DNA from 3 places in the Loktanella sp. M215 genome. Region 3 is predicted to be linked to each of the others. Evidence: riboswitches for the same ligand, from Rfam matches in the RefSeq annotation. Region 3 holds a riboswitch; each other region holds the start of a gene.

Region 1 (6,328 bases), on a different contig from region 3:
GTTGCGTCCGTCAGCCCGTAAGCCTGTGCCGTCGCCGCAAGGCTCAGCCGTGCCACTTCCAGATCAACGCGGTTCTGCAAGGCCTGCGCCTCGATGGCGCCGGTTCCGCGCAGGCCGCCCGGCAGCTGCGGCAACGCATCGGGGACGAAATAATCGACCTCGGTGCCCCACAACCCCATCAGGCGTGTAAGTTGTTCCTTGGCGACAGAGGCCGCCAAACGGGCTTCTGCCGTCTGGGCGGCGAGCTCCGCGTCGAAGACCTGCTCACGGGCCTGACCCGCCCGGTTCAGGGCACCGGTCTGACCCAGCTGCTGTGCCAGTTCGGAAGACGCGTCAGCCGCCTGCGACGCTTGATTGAGAAACGTCACCGTCTCGAACGCGGCAACGGCATCGATCCAGGCGGTACGCGTTTCCGCCGCCAGTGTCAGCGTGTCTACGACGGCCTGCATCTGAGCACGCTGGAAATCGGCCTGTGCCACGGCAACGCGGCGCTTTCGGGTTGGCGCATCGAGGAGATTGACCCTGGCGAGGGATTCCAGTGCTCGGAACAGTCCAAGTTCCGGTGCGCCGATTCCGAGCAGGCCAACCGAGACGATCGGGTTCTCCGGTGTCGACTCCTGCCAGATGTCGGCCGCCGACAGACCCACGGCGGCATAGGATGCCTGCAGGCCACGATTGTTCAGTAAGGCAACCTGCACCGCCGTATCGGCCGTGATCGTCTTGCGGTGCGTCAGAGCGTGGATCTCTTTCGCAACCTGTTGTGATTGGGCGCTGGTCTGCAACCAGACGGACTTACGGCCCGTCGCGGCCCGCGTCTTGTCCGCAACAAGGGAGAAACCGGCGTCCGGTGCCGTGATCCCGGGTGGGAGTGTTGTTGCACAGGCCCCCAGGGCCAGCGGAAATGCGATGACCGTCATCTTGAGCACCCGCATCACAGATCCGCCTGTGATGTGTTGGACTCGCGCCAGTCGGCAGGATCCATGACGGGACGCACCGTATAGTTGCGGATAGGGTTGACGTAACCGGTCTGCCGGGCGGCCACAGTGGCTGTCGCTGGTGCGGCAATATAGGCCGTGTCAGGCAAGGGTGTCGGCGGCGGCATGCACGCTGACAGCGTCAGGGGCACGGCCCCGACGAATAGAAATCTGAATGTCACGAAGTATCCTGCTCTGCTGAACGCGGTCCCTCACGTTCGAGGGACCGATATCTGAAGTCAGGCCCGCCTGCGGGCCGCGATCAGAATGTCAGAGAGGGCGGACGGATAAAGCTGATGGCAGCGTGACGCGGCACCATTGCGAGATAGAACGGATCAATCGAGCTCAAACGTCCCGTCGGGCCATCGATGCGTGATGGAACGCCCAGAATCGTTGCGCATGCCTGAACGCAGCAATTGCCGTCTTCGCTACCGTGCATATCGGAGCTATGATTGGCGGGGCAGGCCGCACGGGCTTCGTGTACTTCATGCTCGGCGATCTCGTCAGATGACATCGTCGTTTCATGCTCGTGCTGCTGCTGCTGCGCCGACAACGGCCCCGCCAACGCGCCGAACGCCAGGACCGCGGCCACGGCAATCACCATGGCACAGCGCAGGAGTTTCAGAAGGGCGGCGAGAGTTGTCATGAATGCCTATTTAAATTTGGATCAGGCACCCGTCAATTGCTACTTCGGTATTTGGCGTCGCACTGCAGCATTTTGCCGATGGTGTGATGTATCGCAACACCTACGCCAGCGGGTCTCTCCGGCCAAAATCCCGCAACATTCTTTAATTGTTCACGTTTTCGTAAAGGCCGGGGAGATCGTCCGACAAGCGAACGACGCTTGCCTTGTTTGTTCAGGGCAAGATCAAACCGACTGTCGGTGTCGCAGGCCACGGCCACACGTGCGGTCGCGCCCCCTGCAGGCCGGGCATGAAAGGCCGCACGTTTCCAAAAGCGACTGCCTCAATCTCATCGGGTCAGGTCATTCAGAAAGATCGACCGTTCCGCGCGCGACATGGATGGCGGTCCCATCATCCGGGCGACCCTCTGCGTCAACTGATGGTTCGGTCCAGGCGATGTAAACGTCGTCGCCCGCCAGCGTCATGCGGGGAAAGCCCATCGCGTTTCCCGTGCGATTGACCGCGATGGCGACCGGGTCTCCGCATCCGTCCGCCGCGGTCGCCCGGCAGGTCAGGAGCACTTCTCCGGCTGCCGTCCATTCGACCCAGCTGACGAGGGCCGATCCGTCCACGAGTTGCAGCAGGTCGACCCGGCCCGCGGGTCCGCCCAGATCGATCTGTCGTGCGGGCCCAAAGCTGGCCCCCCGATCGTCCGAGAAGGCCATCTTGACCGCTGGCACGCCGCCGGCGCCGGTGAACCATACAAGGGCTGCATGATCGCCACGGGCTGCGATGGCGGGGCCGTTCACCGGGCATCCGTCGATTTCCCAGCCATCGCCGCTGACCGGCTGGGGATCTGTCCATGTCCCCTCCACGCGCCGCACCACCGAAATGTCCCTGACCTCGTCTGCGGTCCGATCACGGTAGGCCAGCAGGACGGTCCCATCATCGGTCACGACCGCACTCGTCTGACAACAGGTGCAGGTCCGGTCGTCCAGAAGCAGATCGTCCGACAGGGTTCGGTCGCCAGTGACAGTCGTCGCCCGCAGTTGCATGGCGCCGGCGTCTGCGTCATCGCTGCCGAACGTATCGCCGGTCTCGTAAGACCGTCCATCGAGCCACATCGCCAGAAGACCGTCCTTTGCATCGGGCAGCAGCGTGACGAAACCGTGTTGGCGGCTCAGGCCATCCCGGTGCGGCACGATGGGCGTGTCCCACGTTTTGCCACCGTCACCCGAGATCGCAATGTTGATGTCGTAATCATAGTACGAGTCCCCGTTCATCCGGAGCCAGCTGACGGCGATCCGGCCATCTGGCAGGCCTACGGCAGAGGAAAAGTCCGCATAGCTGATGAAGAGGTCATCACCTTCAGCGACGGTGACGGGGTCTGACCAGGTTACACCGTCGTAGATCGCGGTCTCGACCTTGGCGAAGGTGTCACCGGACACTTCGGTCCAGGACATCAGAACGCGACCGTCGGCCAGCGTCACAAGCGACGGCTCCTCGACGACGCCGGTGCTGGGCACGTCGATTTCGGCCAGCGTGGAAAAGACCTGCGCGGCACCCGAACTGCCGGTCAGGCCGAACGTAAGGCCTGCGATAAGAGAAAACAGAGAACCGCGTGTCATATCAAAAACCTTTTACACAGAAAACACGATCGCGCCGGTGCCCGGCGCAGTCGTCGAAATGAGACAGTCTTGGGCGTGACGCTTGGGTCAGACCGTTACCGCCGGATAGCCGGCGTCTTTCAGGGCTGCACGCAGCAGTGCGTCGTCGCGCCCGCTGTCGATGGCGACCGTGCGGGCCGGCATGTCAAACGACAGGGTCGCGGCGGGGTCGAGAGCCAGCACTGTTTTTTCGACGGTCGCCTTGCAGTGGCCGCAACTCATGGCAGGAATGGAATAGGTGGTCATAACAGTCTCCTATGCTGTGGTAAATATGTGGGGCCTTCCCCCGCTGGAAGGTCAAATGCAATTCTGTAGGTATGGACTGTCGACCTTCCCCCGGACTGGAAACCTTATCCCCGGACTGCAACCCTTATGTAAGGCGCTGAACCAAAGCGTGAGGTACCTTCCATGTCCGATATGTCCCCGATCACATTGTCCGTTACTGGCACGTCTTGTGCGTCCTGCTTGGGGCGGGTTCAGCGCGCTCTTGTGGCGGATCCGGGCGTCACGTTGGCGGTGCACAGCGCCACGGCGGCCGCGGTCAATCTGGCGACGGAAGCGGTGCATGTCATGTCCGTCAATCGTGCGATGATGCGCAGTATCCGCCCGATCCTGTTCTGGGCCTCTGGCTACAATGTGGCGCTGATCCCGGTGGCGGCACCCGTCATCGCCCCGCCAGCCGCACCGCAATCCCGGCCCATCCTGCAAAGCCTGGGAAAGGCGACGAGATAGCCCGGGCGAAGCGCCCTGCCCTGGCCTGTGACGGGCGCGGTGCCGCGTAACGGATATTGCATTTTCGGTTCAGGCCCGGTCTAGTGATCCTGCTTGGTGTTCCATACGCACAAAGTGCAGGAACCGAACAGGGAATCTGGTCAGGATCGATCCGGTATGGAGATCCGATGCCAGAGCCGCCCCCGCGACTGTAAGCGGTGAGCGACTGCCGAATTGTCCACTCACATCCCATGATGTGGGGAAGGCCGGCAGATCGTCACGACCCGCGAGCCAGGAGACCTGCCAGGCACAGTGCAGACCGACCGTCGGGTGTGACGGCAAGGAGAATGACCTATGACGACCCTCGTTCAATCGCAGGTGCGCGATGCAGGCGGCACACGCGCAATCATCATGGCCCTGGCGTTCGGCCTGGCTTTGATCGCGTCCGTTGGCTTTGCCTCGGCCGGTGCCATTCACGACGCTGCGCACGATGTGCGCCACGCGACCGGCTTTCCCTGCCACTGACATGTTGCGTCCCATTCTGACGACCGCGCTGCTGGCCGGCGCGGCCGCCGGTGTGGCAGCCGGCGTGCTTCACCTTGTCTTCGTTCAGGACATTCTTCTCTCGGCCGAAGTATTCGAGACTAGATCCGAACAAGCCCCCGCCGCACTTCTGACGATGCGCAATGCGCTGACGATCATGGTCATGGTTGTGCTCTACTGCGGCTATGGCGTGATCCTCGTCGCACTGATGGCGTTTCGCGGACAGGCAGGCGACCGGATCGATGCGCGGTCCGGCCTCCTGTGGGGGATCGCCGGTTTTGCCGTCGTCATGCTCGCTCCGGCGTTTTCGCTGCCTGCACAACTACCGGGGGCGACCGAGACTGAGCTTGCCATGCGTCAGATCTGGTGGGTGATATTCGTGCTGTCAGCCGCGGGGGGTGCTTGGATCCTGGCGTACGGCAAGACGCCTGGCCAATGGGCCGTTGCGGCCCTGCTGCTGGTGGCTCCTCATCTGGTCGGTCCGCGCTTGCCGGATGTCCTGACGGGCAGCGCACCAATGGAACTGGCAGCACTCTTCACCGCGCGATCACTTGGCGTCGGATTGCTGACCTGGATCGTCCTGGGAATGGTCGCGGGTGCCGTCTGGCGACGCGAACAAGCTGAACCGGCCTGAACGACCGAGCGGTTAGACTTTCTGCGCAGGCATGACGGGGATGCGGGCCCGCAGGCAGGACCGCAGTCTGCCACACGGCCGCGCGTCCTCGATCCACCCGTCCGGAGCCTCCAGATAGGTGCGGCACGTCGCGATCAGATCGTCGATATCCGTATCGAAGGACACACCCGAGAACAGGTATGTGGCGCGACCCTGACCTTGGAGTGCCACAGACGACGGGGTCTGACACGCGCCGAGGCAGGCGGCCGTCGACACGCTCACGGTGTCGTTCAAACCTGCAGCACCGATGGCCGCCATCAGCCGCAGCCTGGACACCGTTACAGATGCCGCCGGTGCGCAGGTGTTGCAGATGCAGATGTTCACCGTCACGGCATTCCCTTTTAATACTGCCCGGATGGATTGAGGATGGCCATGGCATCACCGGATTTCAGGTGCCCACGGTTCGCTGAACTCACTTTCATCCCGACCTGATGCCTTTCAGCAAAGGTGACGGTTTGCCCCGGTCCGCCTCGCATCACGGGGCGCTGTATAAAAATACTGATTTTATGGGAACATTCCAGCGCCGGAACTTGGTTGCGTCTGCAAAGCCGTACTCAAGAAGGATACCCCATGCATTATGTCCGCTTCTTCGCGATGATCGCCACCTCCACTGTGGTCATGTTCGGATTGATGTATCTGAACTCGTATTCCCTTGAGCATATTTATTTCTCGCAGACCCGCATGTGGATGGCGCTCTATATGGGTGCGATCATGGCGATTATCATGCTGGCGTTCATGCTGGGCATGTACAAGAACCGTACAGTTAATATGGCGATCTTCGGCGGGTCCGCAGTGGTGTTCGCGCTGGCGCTCTGGCTGGTGCGGTCACAAGAGACGGTCGGCGACGTCGCGTGGATGAAGGCAATGATCCCGCACCACTCCATCGCAATCCTGACGTCGTCGCGCGCCAACATCTCGGATCCCCGCGTGCGCAAGCTGGCCGACGAGATCATCGAGGCGCAGGACCGCGAGATCGCGGAAATGCGTTGGATGATCGCCGATATCGAAGCCAATGGCGAACAAACGACGTATCCGTTGGGCGAAGCCGATGCCCCGGCCGAAGTGGCTTCGCTGACCGAGGCGTTGTCGTCCGCCGTCATCGCCTCTGTCGATCTCGCACCGCTGAGCGATGATGAG
Region 2 (6,328 bases), 1.6 Mb from region 3:
TGCCGCCCCTGCAAAGCGCGGCCCGCATCATGTCCGTACACCAGAACTGAAGCGCCATCGGTCCGGGGGGCCGCTACAAAAGCTGCTCTCCCTGATCGCACCTGTGATGATGTCCGGGCTGTGGGGCAGAAGCGGCGCACAGGTCAAAGCCCCGGTTTGCGATGCAGCCGAGGTCGTGGAGCTGTTTTTTCAAGGCCACCAGTCGCCTTGCACTTGAACGGCCAAGGCTCGAACTGGCGCGGCGCAGGTCATGACATCGCACTGGGGCGCGCGGGATCAATTCGCAGTTTGGCGGCAGGTCCACACGGCAAAACTCATGCGCCCGCTTTGCCAAGCCCGATGATTTCAGGCCACGGCCCGGACGACATGAACCACTGCAGGCACCCGGACATCACCCCCCTCAACCATTTCGGAAAATCCTGCGATCAGTCCGGTGCGCACCGCGTCACGATGGCTTTCATCCAGAGTTCCTGCCTCTTTGGCGATCCGCATGCGCATCGCAGCAGCGCCAATCGTCATTTGCAGAGCACCCACGTCGTCCGGACTGCCATTTGGGGTAAGGTGCAGCGCCTTGGTGTCGATGTCCACAACCCAGCCTGCGGCAGAAAGAATGCGGTTGATCTTATCTTTGTTGCCCAAGGCCATCGGTCCGGGCGCATCAGGATCAAAGGCCGGGCCAGGGCCGAAGACCTCAGCGGCAACGCGACTTGGCATGCCAAACCATGGATTGTCCTCCGGTGGCCCCCAGCAGGCAAAGGTGAGCGCCGCTCCGGGTTTGCATACGCTGCGGATATGCTCGAAGGCCGCAACTGGATCGGCAAAGAACATCACGCCAAAAAGCGATATTGCGGCATCGAAACCGCTTGAATCGAAAGGGTAATCCGCGGCATTGCCAATGCAAACTTCAACATTGGCCGGAACGCGCGACTTGGCGCGCGCTGCAAACGGCGGCGCAATTTCAATACCGGTGACATGACCTGTCGGGCCCACTGCATCGGCGGCATCAAGAAGCGAGACCCCGGCTCCGGGTCCGATATCGAGAACCGATTGACCCACGCGCAACGCGGCCTTCGCCATGAGGGCTTTGCGAACCGGGGCATGAGCGGCATCGGTCTCGGCCTCAACGCGCAACCATGGTGCCGCCATCGCGTTCCAATCCATACGCAGCCCTTTCTGATGTATCAGCGCTCTGTGCAACCTTGGCAGCCTCGACCGAAAATATCAATCATCACGCAGCAGTCGAGCCCCCTGTCAAACAACCCAATCTCTTGATTTCGACATTCTCGTGTCCAGCCGAGGAGACGACTTTCTGGCGTCCAGTTCGGTTGATTTGCAGACCAAGACACATGGGACTTTCCCTCTCCGCACGCTTGGCGCCATCTACTTCTGCTTGATAAATATCTAAATAATCAGTCACCTAGCATGAAATTCCACCTTCCCGGCCAGCGACCTCAGATCCTTAGTCGATTGGATCTCAGGGCCTCCCTAGGGCCATGAATGCCCCGGGAAGTGCACCCGTGCGGGGGTGCCCCACCGTGCACCGTCAGGCTCGCGTCTTCAGAAGCGACAGGACGTGGCTCGGCCTGGGCTGAGGGCTTTTCAGACCACCCCTGTTACCCGACCCCTCTCGTGGGACGTTCATCTCGCGAGGGCGGAGGATATCCAGGCAATAGATATGAGTATCAGAGACGACGAAAGTAGAAGAGATCAGGGTGAGCCTGATGAGTGATCATCAAGGGGACGTCCGGCCGCGCCGCATCCCTGCTGTCGTTGTCATGCCGCGCGATCGGTGGGGCACCGGTGTCATTCATGGCCCGTCCCGTACCAGCGTGTGACCGCGTTTCGTGGCTTCAGCCACGCACGCGGTGCGGGCCAGATCCCGGACCGGGCAGTCTTGCCCCAACCGACGGACCATGGTCGCCTGCGATGCCGGATGCGAAGGCGGGCAGGCCGCCCCTTTCCAAAAACAATGCCACGCGTTAGACCATGGCTACTTCGGTCCGGGCGGTCTGCCGTCCGGTGAAAAGGGAACGTGGTGCGGCCCATTGGCCTAATCCACGACTGCCCCCGCAACTGTAGGCGGAGAGCGAAGCCGGACAATGCCACTGTCACGCGCCGCGTGATGGGAAGGACCGGCCCAGCATTGACCCGCGAGTCAGGAGACCTGCCGAGGTGTTCACCCTGTCCGGGCGCGTGGGGCGTCAGGGCTGCGGAGCGTCCGCTTGTGGTGTCTTCACCGTCTGCGGGGGATACCCCCTCTCTGACATATCGAAAATGCGTCCCCACCGGGGACGACCCGAGGGATATGCCCATGCTCCGTTCCGTACTTCTGGCTTCCGTGGCCCTGACACCTTTTACATCCGCGACGGCACAGGATGCCTTTGCACTTGACGAGATCATCGTCACCGGCGGTCTGTCCCCCATCGCGGCGGGCGCGCTGGGGCGTGCCGCCAGCGTCGTGACGGCCGACGACATCGCGGCGCGGGGCATCGCCACGGTGCAGGACGCGCTGCGCGCCTTGCCCGGCGTTTCGGTCACCGGGTCCGGCCCGACCTACACGCAGGTCCGCATCCGTGGTGGCGAGGCGAGCCATACCCTGATCCTGATCGACGGGATCGCCGCGGCGGGCGGCGACGGGGAATACATCCTCAGCGGGCTGGAGACCGCGAACATCGAGAAGATCGAGGTGCTGCGCGGCCCGCAGTCGGTCTATTACGGGTCCGATGCCTCGGCCGGGGTGATCAACATCATCACCCGTAAGGGGCAGGTCGGCACCACGCTCAGCGGATCGCTGGAGGTGGGTGCGGCCAACACAGCGACCGCCTTTCTGTCACACCGGACGGACCGCGGCGGTCTGTCGCTGGCGCTGTCTCACGTGCAGGACGACGGTTTCGACCAGTCCGGCGACGGCGGAGAGCGTGACGGCATGGACCGCACCACCGCCATTCTATCCGGCGACTATCTGGCCACGGACGCGCTGAAGCTGGGGTTCACCCTGCGCCGGTCAGAGCAGGATTATGACACCGATGCGGCGGACTACACGGCCCTGGACGCCGCCGGGTCCATCGTCGACGATCCCACGCTGTTCAGTACCCGCGATGAAACCACCGGCGGGATCTTTGCGGAACTCGACACCCTCGGTCGGCGGCTGACGCACCGGCTGTCCTATGAACGCACGGACAACACGGCCGCTTACGAAAGCGGCACGCCGATCCGGACAGAGCGTGATGCGCTGAAATACCGCCTGAGCTATGGCCTCGACGGGCTTGCGGTGGCCGAGACGCGGCACCTGCTGAACGTGCTGGTAGAGCACAAGAACGACAGCAGCCGGTCGAACCCTTTGTATGCGCGCGCCGCGACATCCCTGGCGTTGGAATACCGTGGCAGTTTCGACAATGGGCTGGATGTGCAGGCCGGTGCACGCTTTGACGCCAACGATACCTTCGAGGATGCGGCGACCTGGAACGTCGGCCTGTCCTATCCCGTCGGGCAAAGCGGCGCGCGGCTGCATGCCTCTGCCGGGGTCGGTATCGTGAACCCGTCCTATTTCGAACTTTACGCCACCGACTTCGGCTATGTCGGCAACCCCGCCCTGACGCCCGAGCGGAACACCAGTTTCGACGTGGGTGTGACGCTGCCGGTGCTGGACGGGCGCGGCACGCTTGACGTGACCTATTTCAACGAAGTGCTGACCGACGAGATCACCGATGTCGCCACCGGTGCGGGCACCTTCAGCTTCGTCAACCAGTCCGGCGACAGCAACCGGCAGGGGATCGAGTTGACGGGGACCCTGCAGGCGACGGATACACTCGCGCTGCGGATGGCCTATACCTACCTTGATGCCACGAACCCGGACGGCAGCGTGGAACAGCGCCGCCCCCGCAACACGCTGACGGTGGGCGGGACGCTGGACACCTTCGGCGGGCGCGGGCTGGTGTCGGCGGATGTCAGGCACGTCTCTGGCAACTATGACGCGCAGTTCTTTGGCGCCTATGAGACGGCAAAGCTGCCGGCCTATACCACCGTCGACGTGGCCGCGCAGTATGACCTGACCGCGCGTGTCACGCTGACAGGGCGGGTCACCAACCTGTTCGACGATCCGGCCGTCGATGTCTGGGGTTACGCGACGCGCGGCCGCGCGGGTTATGTCGGCGTCAATGCGCGGTTCTAGGGCCCTTGTCCTGTGGCTGGCGGCGCTGGCCGCCGCCCCGGCCCACGCCGACGCGCCCCGGCGTGTCGTGTCGATGAACCTGTGCACGGATCAGCTTGCGATGCTTGTGGCGGGCGAGGGTCAGCTTCTGTCGGTCTCGACCCTCTCTGCCGATCCGCGCGGGTCCGCCATGGCCGAGGTCGCGGCGGGCTACACCCTGAACTACGGTCTGGCAGAGGAAATCTACCTGATGCAGCCCGACCTCGTGATCGCAGGGACCTTTACCCGGCGCGCCACGGTGCAGATGCTGGACCGTCTTGGCATTCCGGTCGTCATGTTCGAACCGGCCTATACGCTGGACGATATTGCCGTGCTTCTGACGCAGATGGGCGATGCTTTGGGTCAGCAGGGCAAGGCGGCAACGCTGGTCGCGGATTACCGGGCGCGGCTTGCGGCTTACGTGACCGACACCACCGCAAACCCGCGAGCCGCGCTCTACTCCGCCAATGGCTACACCTCGGGCGATCAGACGCTTGCCGGGCAGATCCTCTCGACCGCGGGTCTGGACAATGTCGCGGCAGAGGCGGCCTTTGCCGACGGTGGCTTTCTGCCGCTGGAGGTGCTGGCGATGTCCGCCCCCGACACGGTCATCACCAGCGTCCCCTACGCGGGCTTTTCGCGGTCAGAGGAGATCATGGATCACCCGGTGATCGCCGCCCTGCGGGCCGGGCAGCCCGGTGCGCTGATGATGGACCGCGACTGGGTCTGCGGCACGCCCTTCGTGCTGCGGGCCATCGACACGATGGCGGGTCTGCGGCGTGACCTGCAGGACACCGGGCGATGACGCGGCTGACGCTGATCCTGTCCACGCTGGTCGCCGTGCTTTTCGTCGCGGCCCTGCTGATCGGTCCCGCCCACATCGGACCTGTCCCCAGCCTGCGGGCGCTGATCCTTGGCGGCGACGGCCCGATGACCCTCGTGATGCGCGAAATCCGCCTGCCACGCGCCCTGCTGGGCCTGATGATCGGCGGCGCGCTGGGCCTGGCGGGGGCGGCGATGCAAGGCTATCTACGCAATCCGCTGGCGGACCCCGGCCTGATCGGCGTGTCGGGGTCGGCGGCCTTGGGGGCCGTGCTGGCGATCCAGACGGGGTTTGCCGCGACATGGGCGCTGGGGTTGCCGCTGGCGGCGCTGGCGGGCGCGGTGGTGGGGGTCTGTGCGGTGCTGCTGCTGGCGGGGCCGCGGGGATCGTCGCTGAGCCTGATCCTTGCCGGGATCGCCATTTCGGCATTGGCGGGTGCCCTGACGGCACTGGTGCTCAACCTGTCGCCCAATCCCTTTGCCGCGAACGAGATCGTGTTCTGGATGATGGGGTCGCTGGCCGACCGGTCAATGACCCATGTCTGGGTCGCCCTGCCGCTGATCGTGGTGGGCGCCATCGCACTGGCGACCCTGTCGCGCGGCTTGGACGCCCTGACGCTGGGCGAGGACGCGGCAGAGGCGATGGGCATCGGACTGCGCAGGATGCGCCTGACGCTGATCTTCGGCACGGCAGCGGTCGTCGGTGCCTCGACGGCTGTCGCTGGCGCCATCGGCTTCGTCGGGCTGGTCGTGCCGCATCTGCTGCGCCCGTTTGTCGGCGCGCGGCCCGGGCGGTTGCTGTTCGCCTCGGCGCTGGGAGGGTCCGCCATGGTGCTGGCGGCCGATATCGCGGTGCGGGCGATCCTGCCGGACCGCGACCTGAAGCTGGGGGTCGTAACCGCCCTAATCGGCGCGCCGCTGTTCCTGCACCTGATCTATCGCACACGGCGGGACGTGCCATGACCCTGCTGACCCTGCGCAGCCTTGGCGTGACGCGCCGCAGCCGGACCGTTCTGCGCGACATCGACCTGAGCGTGGGTGCAGGAGAGGTCGTCGGCCTGATCGGCCCCAATGGCGCCGGCAAGACCACGCTGATGCGCGCGGCGCTCGGGCTGATCCCCGCCACGGGCCACAGTTCGCTGGCCGCGCTGTCGCCCCGCGCGCGGGGCCGTGCCGTGGCGTGGTTGCCGCAGGCGCGGGAGATTGCATGGCCGGTCGATGTGGCGACGCTGGTCCTGCTGGGACGCACGCCGCATCTGGCAGCGGGCCAGACCCCGACTGCCGCGGACCGCGCCGCCGTCGACAGCGCGATCGACC
Region 3 (6,328 bases):
CCACAGATCGCCCGCCTGCGACACAAGGCGCTGGCCCGGCAGCAGATCACCCTGCAACCGTGCACCATCGGCCGCATCCACTAGCCCGACCTGCGTGATCCGCCGCGCCAGAACGGCAGGCGCCTCGACCACGTCGGACAGGGGCTGCACCCCGGCCGGCAGGGCTTGCGGTGCGTCGTAGCCGGGCAGCGTCACCCAGCCAGAGGGATCGGCGGCGCTGACGGCAGGCGCCTTGAGGTCGTCGGCCAGAGCCGCACCCAAAGCGGCCTCATACCCCCGCGCGACACGCAGCAGATCGAGCACCTGACCGCCCTCGCCCGCGTCCCGGTCCACAAGGCGCGACAGCGCCGCGACCTCGGCCCGCAGGGCGTTCGCCTCGCCCTCGGCGGCGGATCGCAGGGCGCGGGCGTCGCTTTCGCGGCTTTGGGTCGCGGCGCGGGCGGCTTCGGTCTCCAGCAGGGTCTCTTCGGCGTTCTGGGCGGTGGCGGTGGCGATCTCTTCGGCCTCGGACGCGGCAGCAAAGGCTGCGTCGGCCGCATCACGCGCAGCCCTGGCGGTGGCCATCGCACTGCGGGCGCGGTCGGCTTCGGCCTCGGCGCGGGTGACGGTCTTGTGGCTGTCGTCCAGCAGGCGCTGCGCGGACTGGTGGCGGGCGGACAGGCGGGCCACATCCTCGGTCAGCTGGTCCAGATCCTGTTCGCGCTGCGCCAGCACCTCGGCAGCCTCAGCGCTGGCGTCCTGTGCGGCGTCAAGGGCCTCGGCATGACCGATGCTGGCCGCGGCGATCTCTTCCGCTTCAAGGGTCAGGCGGGCGATCGTTTCTTCGGCATCGGCGTTCAGGCTGGTTTCGCGGGCGATGTCGCGGGTCAGCTGTTCGATGCGCCGGGTCAGGGTGGCGATGGCGGCGGCGGCCTGCGCCTCGCGGTCGGCCAGCTGGTCGCGCTGCACCATCAGGCGCTGCACCACGGCGGCCGCAATTGCATCCTCCTCACGCAGGGGCGGCAGCGCCTCGTCAGCGGCGCCGCGCCGCGCATTGGCCTCTTGCGCCGCACGCTCGGCCTGCACGGCGGCGAGGGTGCGGGTGCGCACCTCGGCCTCTGCCAATGTCAGCGCCGCGTCGGCGTCGAACCAGCGACGATACAGCAGCAGCCCCTCCGCATGGCGCAACGCATTGCCGATCTCGCGGTAGCGGGCGGCCTGACGGGCCTGCCGGGCGAGCGTGCCCAGTTGCGCCGCGAGTTGCCCCACCACATCGTCGACGCGGGCAAGGTTCTGTTCGGCGCCGCGCAGTTTCAACTCCGCCTCGTGGCGGCGCTGGTAGAGGCCGCTGATCCCGGCGGCCTCTTCCAGAATCCGGCGGCGGTTCGTGGGTTTGGCGTTGATAAGCTCGCTGATCTGGCCTTGCCGCACCAATGCGGGCGAATGGGCCCCGGTGGAGGCATCGGCGAAGAGCATCTGCACGTCGCGCGCGCGCACGTCCTTGGTGCCGACCTTGTAGGCGCTGCCTGCGTCGCGGGTGATGCGGCGCGTGATATCGAGGCTGTCACTGTCGTTGAAGGCGGCGGGTGCCAGCCGTTCGCCATTGTCGATGATCAGCGCGACTTCGGCAAAGTTGCGGGCGGGGCGGGTCGCGGTGCCGGCGAAGATCACGTCCTCCATCCCGCCGCCGCGCATCGCGGTGGGGCGGTTTTCGCCCATGACCCAGCGCAGCGCCTCCAGCAGGTTGGACTTGCCGCAGCCGTTGGGACCCACGACGCCGGTCAGCCCGTCGGCGATCACGAGGTCCGTGGGATCGACGAAGCTTTTGAAACCATTGAGGCGCAGTCGGGTGAAACGCATGAAAGCTGAATGATCCGGTGATTCCCTTGAAGGCCAAGGATGCCGGAGGGGGCAGACCCAAGTCAACGGCGCCCTACCGCATCTGCGCCGCTTTCGGCGGTTATCCACAAGATGTTGACCCCTCTGGTGGGCCGGTCCCCAGCGGGATTTGCCGCACAGCAGGCTTGACGCGGGCTGGCCCCGGGGCGCAGAAAGGTGATGCAAGGTTCCCCACACAAGGCGCAAAGCGCCGGGGATGAAACTGGGAATGTGGAACGGGCCGATTCCGACCGGAAGGCCCCATGCCACAGCCGCCCCCGCGACTGTAAGCGGTGAGCGTGACGTCAAGAAGCCACTGGGACACCAAGTAATTGGGCAACCGGGAAGGCGACGTCGCGTGCACGAGCCGCAAGCCAGGAGACCGGCCCTGCATGATGAAACCAAGGCCCGTCGGGTGTGACGGGGTACAGGAGACTGAAATGCATATCGAACCTGGCGTCGTCACCGGCGCAAAACTGGCCCTTGGCAGCGTGACCGCTGCCGGTGCCGCCACCGTCTCGGCCAAGCTGGTCTGGGACAACCTCGTGCAGCGCGGCGCGGCCTCGCTGATCGCGCGGTCGGCCATGGCGACCGCCGCGACCTTCGTGTTCTTCGAACTGCTGCCGCATCTGGCCGTCGGCCCGTCGGAGGTTCACCTGATCCTCGGGTCCACCCTGCTGCTGATGCTGGGCACCGCGCCGGCTGCCGTGGGACTGGCGCTGGGGCTGCTGCTGCAGGGGCTGCTGATGTCGCCCTTCGATCTGCCGCAATACGGCATGAACGTGACCACGCTGCTGGTCCCGCTCCTGGCGCTGCATGGCGTGACAAAAATGGTCGTCGCCCGCGGCACGGCCTACGTCGACCTGACCTACGCGCAGGCGCTGAAACTGTCGGTGACCTATCAGGCCGGCGTCGTCGCCTGGGTCGCCTTCTGGGTGGTCTGGGGTCAGGGCGCCAGCGTCGCCACGCTGGCATCGCTGGGCACCTTCGGGGCCGCCTACATGACCGTCGTCCTGCTGGAACCGCTGGTCGATCTGGCCGTGCTGGCCGTGGCCAAGCGCCTGTCCGCCAAAGGCTCGCCCCTGCTGGACGCCCGCGTCTACGGCTGATCGCCTGACGGCATGACACAAGACGGGCCGAAGCCGAAAGGTTTCGGCCCGCATCCCTTTGACAGAACGAGTTTTCCAATGGCCGCCAAAATTCCCGCCACCGTCGTCACCGGCTTCCTCGGCGCCGGCAAGACCACCCTGATCCGCCACATGCTGCAGAATGCCAAAGGCAAGCGCATCGCGCTTATTATCAACGAATTCGGCGACCTCGGCGTCGACGGTGACATCCTGAAAGGCTGCGACAGCGACGTCTGCGCCGCTGACGACATCGTGGAACTGTCCAACGGCTGCATCTGCTGCACCGTGGCCGACGATTTCATCCCCACGATGGAGGCGCTGCTGGCCCGCACGCCGCCCCCCGACCACATCGTGATCGAGACCTCAGGCCTCGCCCTGCCGCAGCCGCTGGTGCGCGCCTTCAACTGGCCGGGTCTTGCCACCCGCGTCACCGTCGACAGCGTCGTGACCGTGGTGGACGGCGTGGCCGTGACCGAAGGGCGGTTCGCCCATGACGTCGCCGCCGTGGACGCCCAGCGCGCCGCCGACGATGGCCTCGACCACGAAACGCCCCTGTCGGAACTCTTCGAGGATCAGATCGCCTGCGCCGACATGATCGTCATCAACAAGACCGACCTGATGGACCCCAAGGCGGCCTCTGACCTGTCAGACCGCCTGAAATCAGAGGCACGCCCCGGCGTGCAGGTCGTGCGCACCGCCATGGGCGCACTGCCCGTCGACGTGCTGCTGGGGCAAGGCATCGGCGCCGAAGCCGATCTGGAGGCCCGCCACGAGGTCCATCATCACCACCATCACGACGATGAGGATGACGACCACCACGACGACGACCACCATGACCACGGCCACGACGAATTCGAATCCTTCGTCGTGCAGCGCGACGAGATCACCGATCCCGCAGCCTTTGCCACGCAACTGGCGGACGTCATCCGCACCCACGATATCCTGCGGCTGAAGGGTTTCGCCTCTGTCGCGGGCAAGCCGATGCGCCTGACGGTGCAGGCGGTCGGTCCGCGCGTCGATCACTACTTCGATCAGCCGCTGGGCCAGACCCCGCGCGGCGCGCGCCTCGTGGTGATCGGAGAAGCGGGCCTCGACCGCGCGGCCATCACGGCCGCCCTGCAGGCATGACGATCACCGTGGCACTGGCCGATCCACGGTCGGCAGAAGGTCTGGCGCTGCTGAACGCCAGCCACGCCTATCTGCTGTCGCTTTACCCGCCAGAGTTCAGCTTTGCCCTGAACCCGGACCAGCTGGCGGAACCTCACGTCCGCTTCTTCATCGCAGCGCGTGACGGTGCGGCAATGGGCTGCGCCGCCCTATCCAACAAGGGCACCTACGGCGAGGTCAAGTCGATGTTCGTCCACCCAGACGCCCGCGGCACCGGCACCGGTGCGGCCCTGATGCAGACGCTGGAGGACGAGGCCCGTGCCCAGAACCTGCCGCTGATGCGGCTGGAAACCGGCGACGACCTTTATCCCGCACACCGGCTTTACCGGCGGCACGGCTTCACGGACTGCGGCCCCTTCGGCGATTACGTCGAGGGGCCCCATTCGGTCTTCATGGAAAAGCGGTTGTGACCGCCTCAGTCGGGCAGGTCTTCCTTGCCGCGGATCGCCTTGCCCTTCGCCTCGTCGGTGGCAAAGTCGTCGGCCGGGTCGCTGGGCTTGTCCAGATCGGTCTTGCCCTGGCTCTTCTTCATGCGCGCCAACAGCTCTTCTTTGGAAGGACGAGAGCCGAAGGGCGTCTTGTCGCTGCCGTACTGGTTGTGTTCGTTATGCTTCGGGCCTTTTTTCGCCATCTGCGGTACTCCCGATTTGCCGTAGTCCATGGGTGCGATCCCCTCGCGTGGTGTGACACCCCCATGTGGGCCAATCACAGGAAAGGTCAAGCCTGATGCACCTGCTCGCCGCTAGCGCCGTGACGATGTCCGACGGGTCAGACCCGGTCGATCCGGGCCAGACGCCCGCCGACGTCGTCTTCATCAGCGCCGCCGACACGGAACTTGCAGCATTGTCAGAGGCGCGGGCGGCGATGGACGATGCCCCCTCCCTGCGGCTGCTGAACCTGATGCATCTGCAACACCCGGTGTCGGTGGACATGCACCTCGACGCCTGCGCCGAAAAATCCCGTCTGGTCATCGCCCGCGTGCTGGGCGGCGTGGGTTACTGGACGTATGGCGTCACGCAATACGCCGCCCGTCTGCGCGCTGCGGGCGTGCCGGTGGCCTTCCTGCCCGGCGACGACCGCGACGACCCGGACCTGCGCGGGCTGTCCACGGTGACGGACGCGGACTACGACGCGCTCTGGTCCTATCTGGTCGAAGGCGGGCCGCCGAACACCGTCCGCTTCCTTGCTTGCGCGCGCGCCATCGTGGACGACACCGACCGCCCCGCAGGCGCCAGTCCCCTGCTGCGGGCGGGCGTCTACTGGCCCGGCACGGGGCTCGCGGACCTCGCCACGGCGCAGGCGACATGGACCCAGGACGCGCCCATCGTGCCCATCGTCTTCTACCGCGCGCTGGTGCAGGGCGGCGGGCTTGCCCCCATCAACCGCCTCGTGCGGTCCCTGTCGCGGTCGGGCCTGAACCCGCTGCCGATCTTCGTGGCCTCGCTCAAGGACCCGCTGTCGGTCGCGACCTTGGGCGAACTCTTCCGGCAGGCGCCGCCCGACGCAATCCTGAACGCCACCGCCTTTGCCGTCGGCAGCCCCCACGACGGCGACGACAGCCCCGCAAATCCGCTAATCGCCAACGACGCCCCCGTGTTCCAGATCGTCCTGTCGGGCGGGTCAGAGGAGGCGTGGGCCGCGTCCCCTCAGGGCCTCTCCGCCCGCGACATCGCGATGAACGTCGCCCTGCCAGAGGTCGACGGCCGCATCCTGACCCGCGCCGTCAGCTTCAAGGGGGCATCCTACTTCGACGAAGCCACCGAATGCGCCATCACGACCTATCAGGCGATGGGCGACCGCATCGACTTCGTAACCGCCCTGATGGTGAACTGGACAAGGCTGCGCCGCACGGCGCCACCTGACCGCAAGGTGGCCCTGATCCTCGCCAACTATCCCAACAAGGACGGCCGCCTCGCCAACGGCGTCGGCCTCGACACCCCCGCCGCAACCGTCCACACCCTGAACCTGCTGGCGAAGGCAGGCTACACCACCACGCCACCTTCGGACGCGCAGACCCTGATGGACACCCTGATGGCCGGCCCCACGAACTGGCTCACCGACCGCACGGACACGGCGGGCGGAGAGGTCCTCCCCCTCGACATCTACAGGCAGCACTTCGAGACTCTCCCTTGGGACGTCAAAAATCAGATCACCACACGCTGGGGCGACCCCGAGGA

Evidence for each region. Region 3 has a riboswitch for cobalamin ahead of GLR48_RS00130 (energy-coupling factor ABC transporter permease). Riboswitches for the same ligand answer to the same signal wherever they lie in the genome.
Region 1: linked by a shared signal. The riboswitch ahead of GLR48_RS22455 (CbtB domain-containing protein) and the one ahead of GLR48_RS00130 (energy-coupling factor ABC transporter permease) in region 3 are both predicted to bind cobalamin.
Region 2: linked by a shared signal. The riboswitch ahead of GLR48_RS07750 (TonB-dependent receptor plug domain-containing protein) and the one ahead of GLR48_RS00130 (energy-coupling factor ABC transporter permease) in region 3 are both predicted to bind cobalamin.

Annotation. Positions count from the first base shown of each region.
Region 1 covers NZ_WMEA01000005.1:16,589-22,916, forward strand. Annotated here, with positions in the region: gene GLR48_RS22425 (TolC family protein) at 1-932, opposite strand, end outside; gene GLR48_RS22430 (hypothetical protein) at 932-1,156, opposite strand; gene GLR48_RS22435 (hypothetical protein) at 1,237-1,620, opposite strand; gene GLR48_RS22440 (sialidase family protein) at 1,960-3,225, opposite strand; gene GLR48_RS22445 (heavy-metal-associated domain-containing protein) at 3,313-3,510, opposite strand; gene GLR48_RS22450 (hypothetical protein) at 3,673-3,996, shown strand; cobalamin riboswitch at 4,074-4,297, shown strand; gene GLR48_RS22455 (CbtB domain-containing protein) at 4,330-4,500, shown strand; gene GLR48_RS22460 (CbtA family protein) at 4,502-5,152, shown strand; gene GLR48_RS22465 (DUF1636 family protein) at 5,165-5,521, opposite strand; gene GLR48_RS22470 (DUF6692 family protein) at 5,762-6,328, shown strand, end outside.
Region 2 covers NZ_WMEA01000001.1:1,579,119-1,585,446, reverse strand. Annotated here, with positions in the region: gene GLR48_RS07755 (class I SAM-dependent methyltransferase) at 346-1,161, opposite strand; cobalamin riboswitch at 1,980-2,186, shown strand; gene GLR48_RS07750 (TonB-dependent receptor plug domain-containing protein) at 2,312-4,171, shown strand; gene GLR48_RS07745 (ABC transporter substrate-binding protein) at 4,158-4,994, shown strand; gene GLR48_RS07740 (FecCD family ABC transporter permease) at 4,991-5,974, shown strand; gene GLR48_RS07735 (ABC transporter ATP-binding protein) at 5,971-6,328, shown strand, end outside.
Region 3 covers NZ_WMEA01000001.1:21,022-27,349, forward strand. Annotated here, with positions in the region: gene smc (chromosome segregation protein SMC) at 1-1,839, opposite strand, end outside; cobalamin riboswitch at 2,026-2,262, shown strand; gene GLR48_RS00130 (energy-coupling factor ABC transporter permease) at 2,298-2,966, shown strand; gene cobW (cobalamin biosynthesis protein CobW) at 3,045-4,112, shown strand; gene GLR48_RS00140 (GNAT family N-acetyltransferase) at 4,109-4,561, shown strand; gene GLR48_RS00145 (hypothetical protein) at 4,567-4,812, opposite strand; gene cobN (cobaltochelatase subunit CobN) at 4,878-6,328, shown strand, end outside.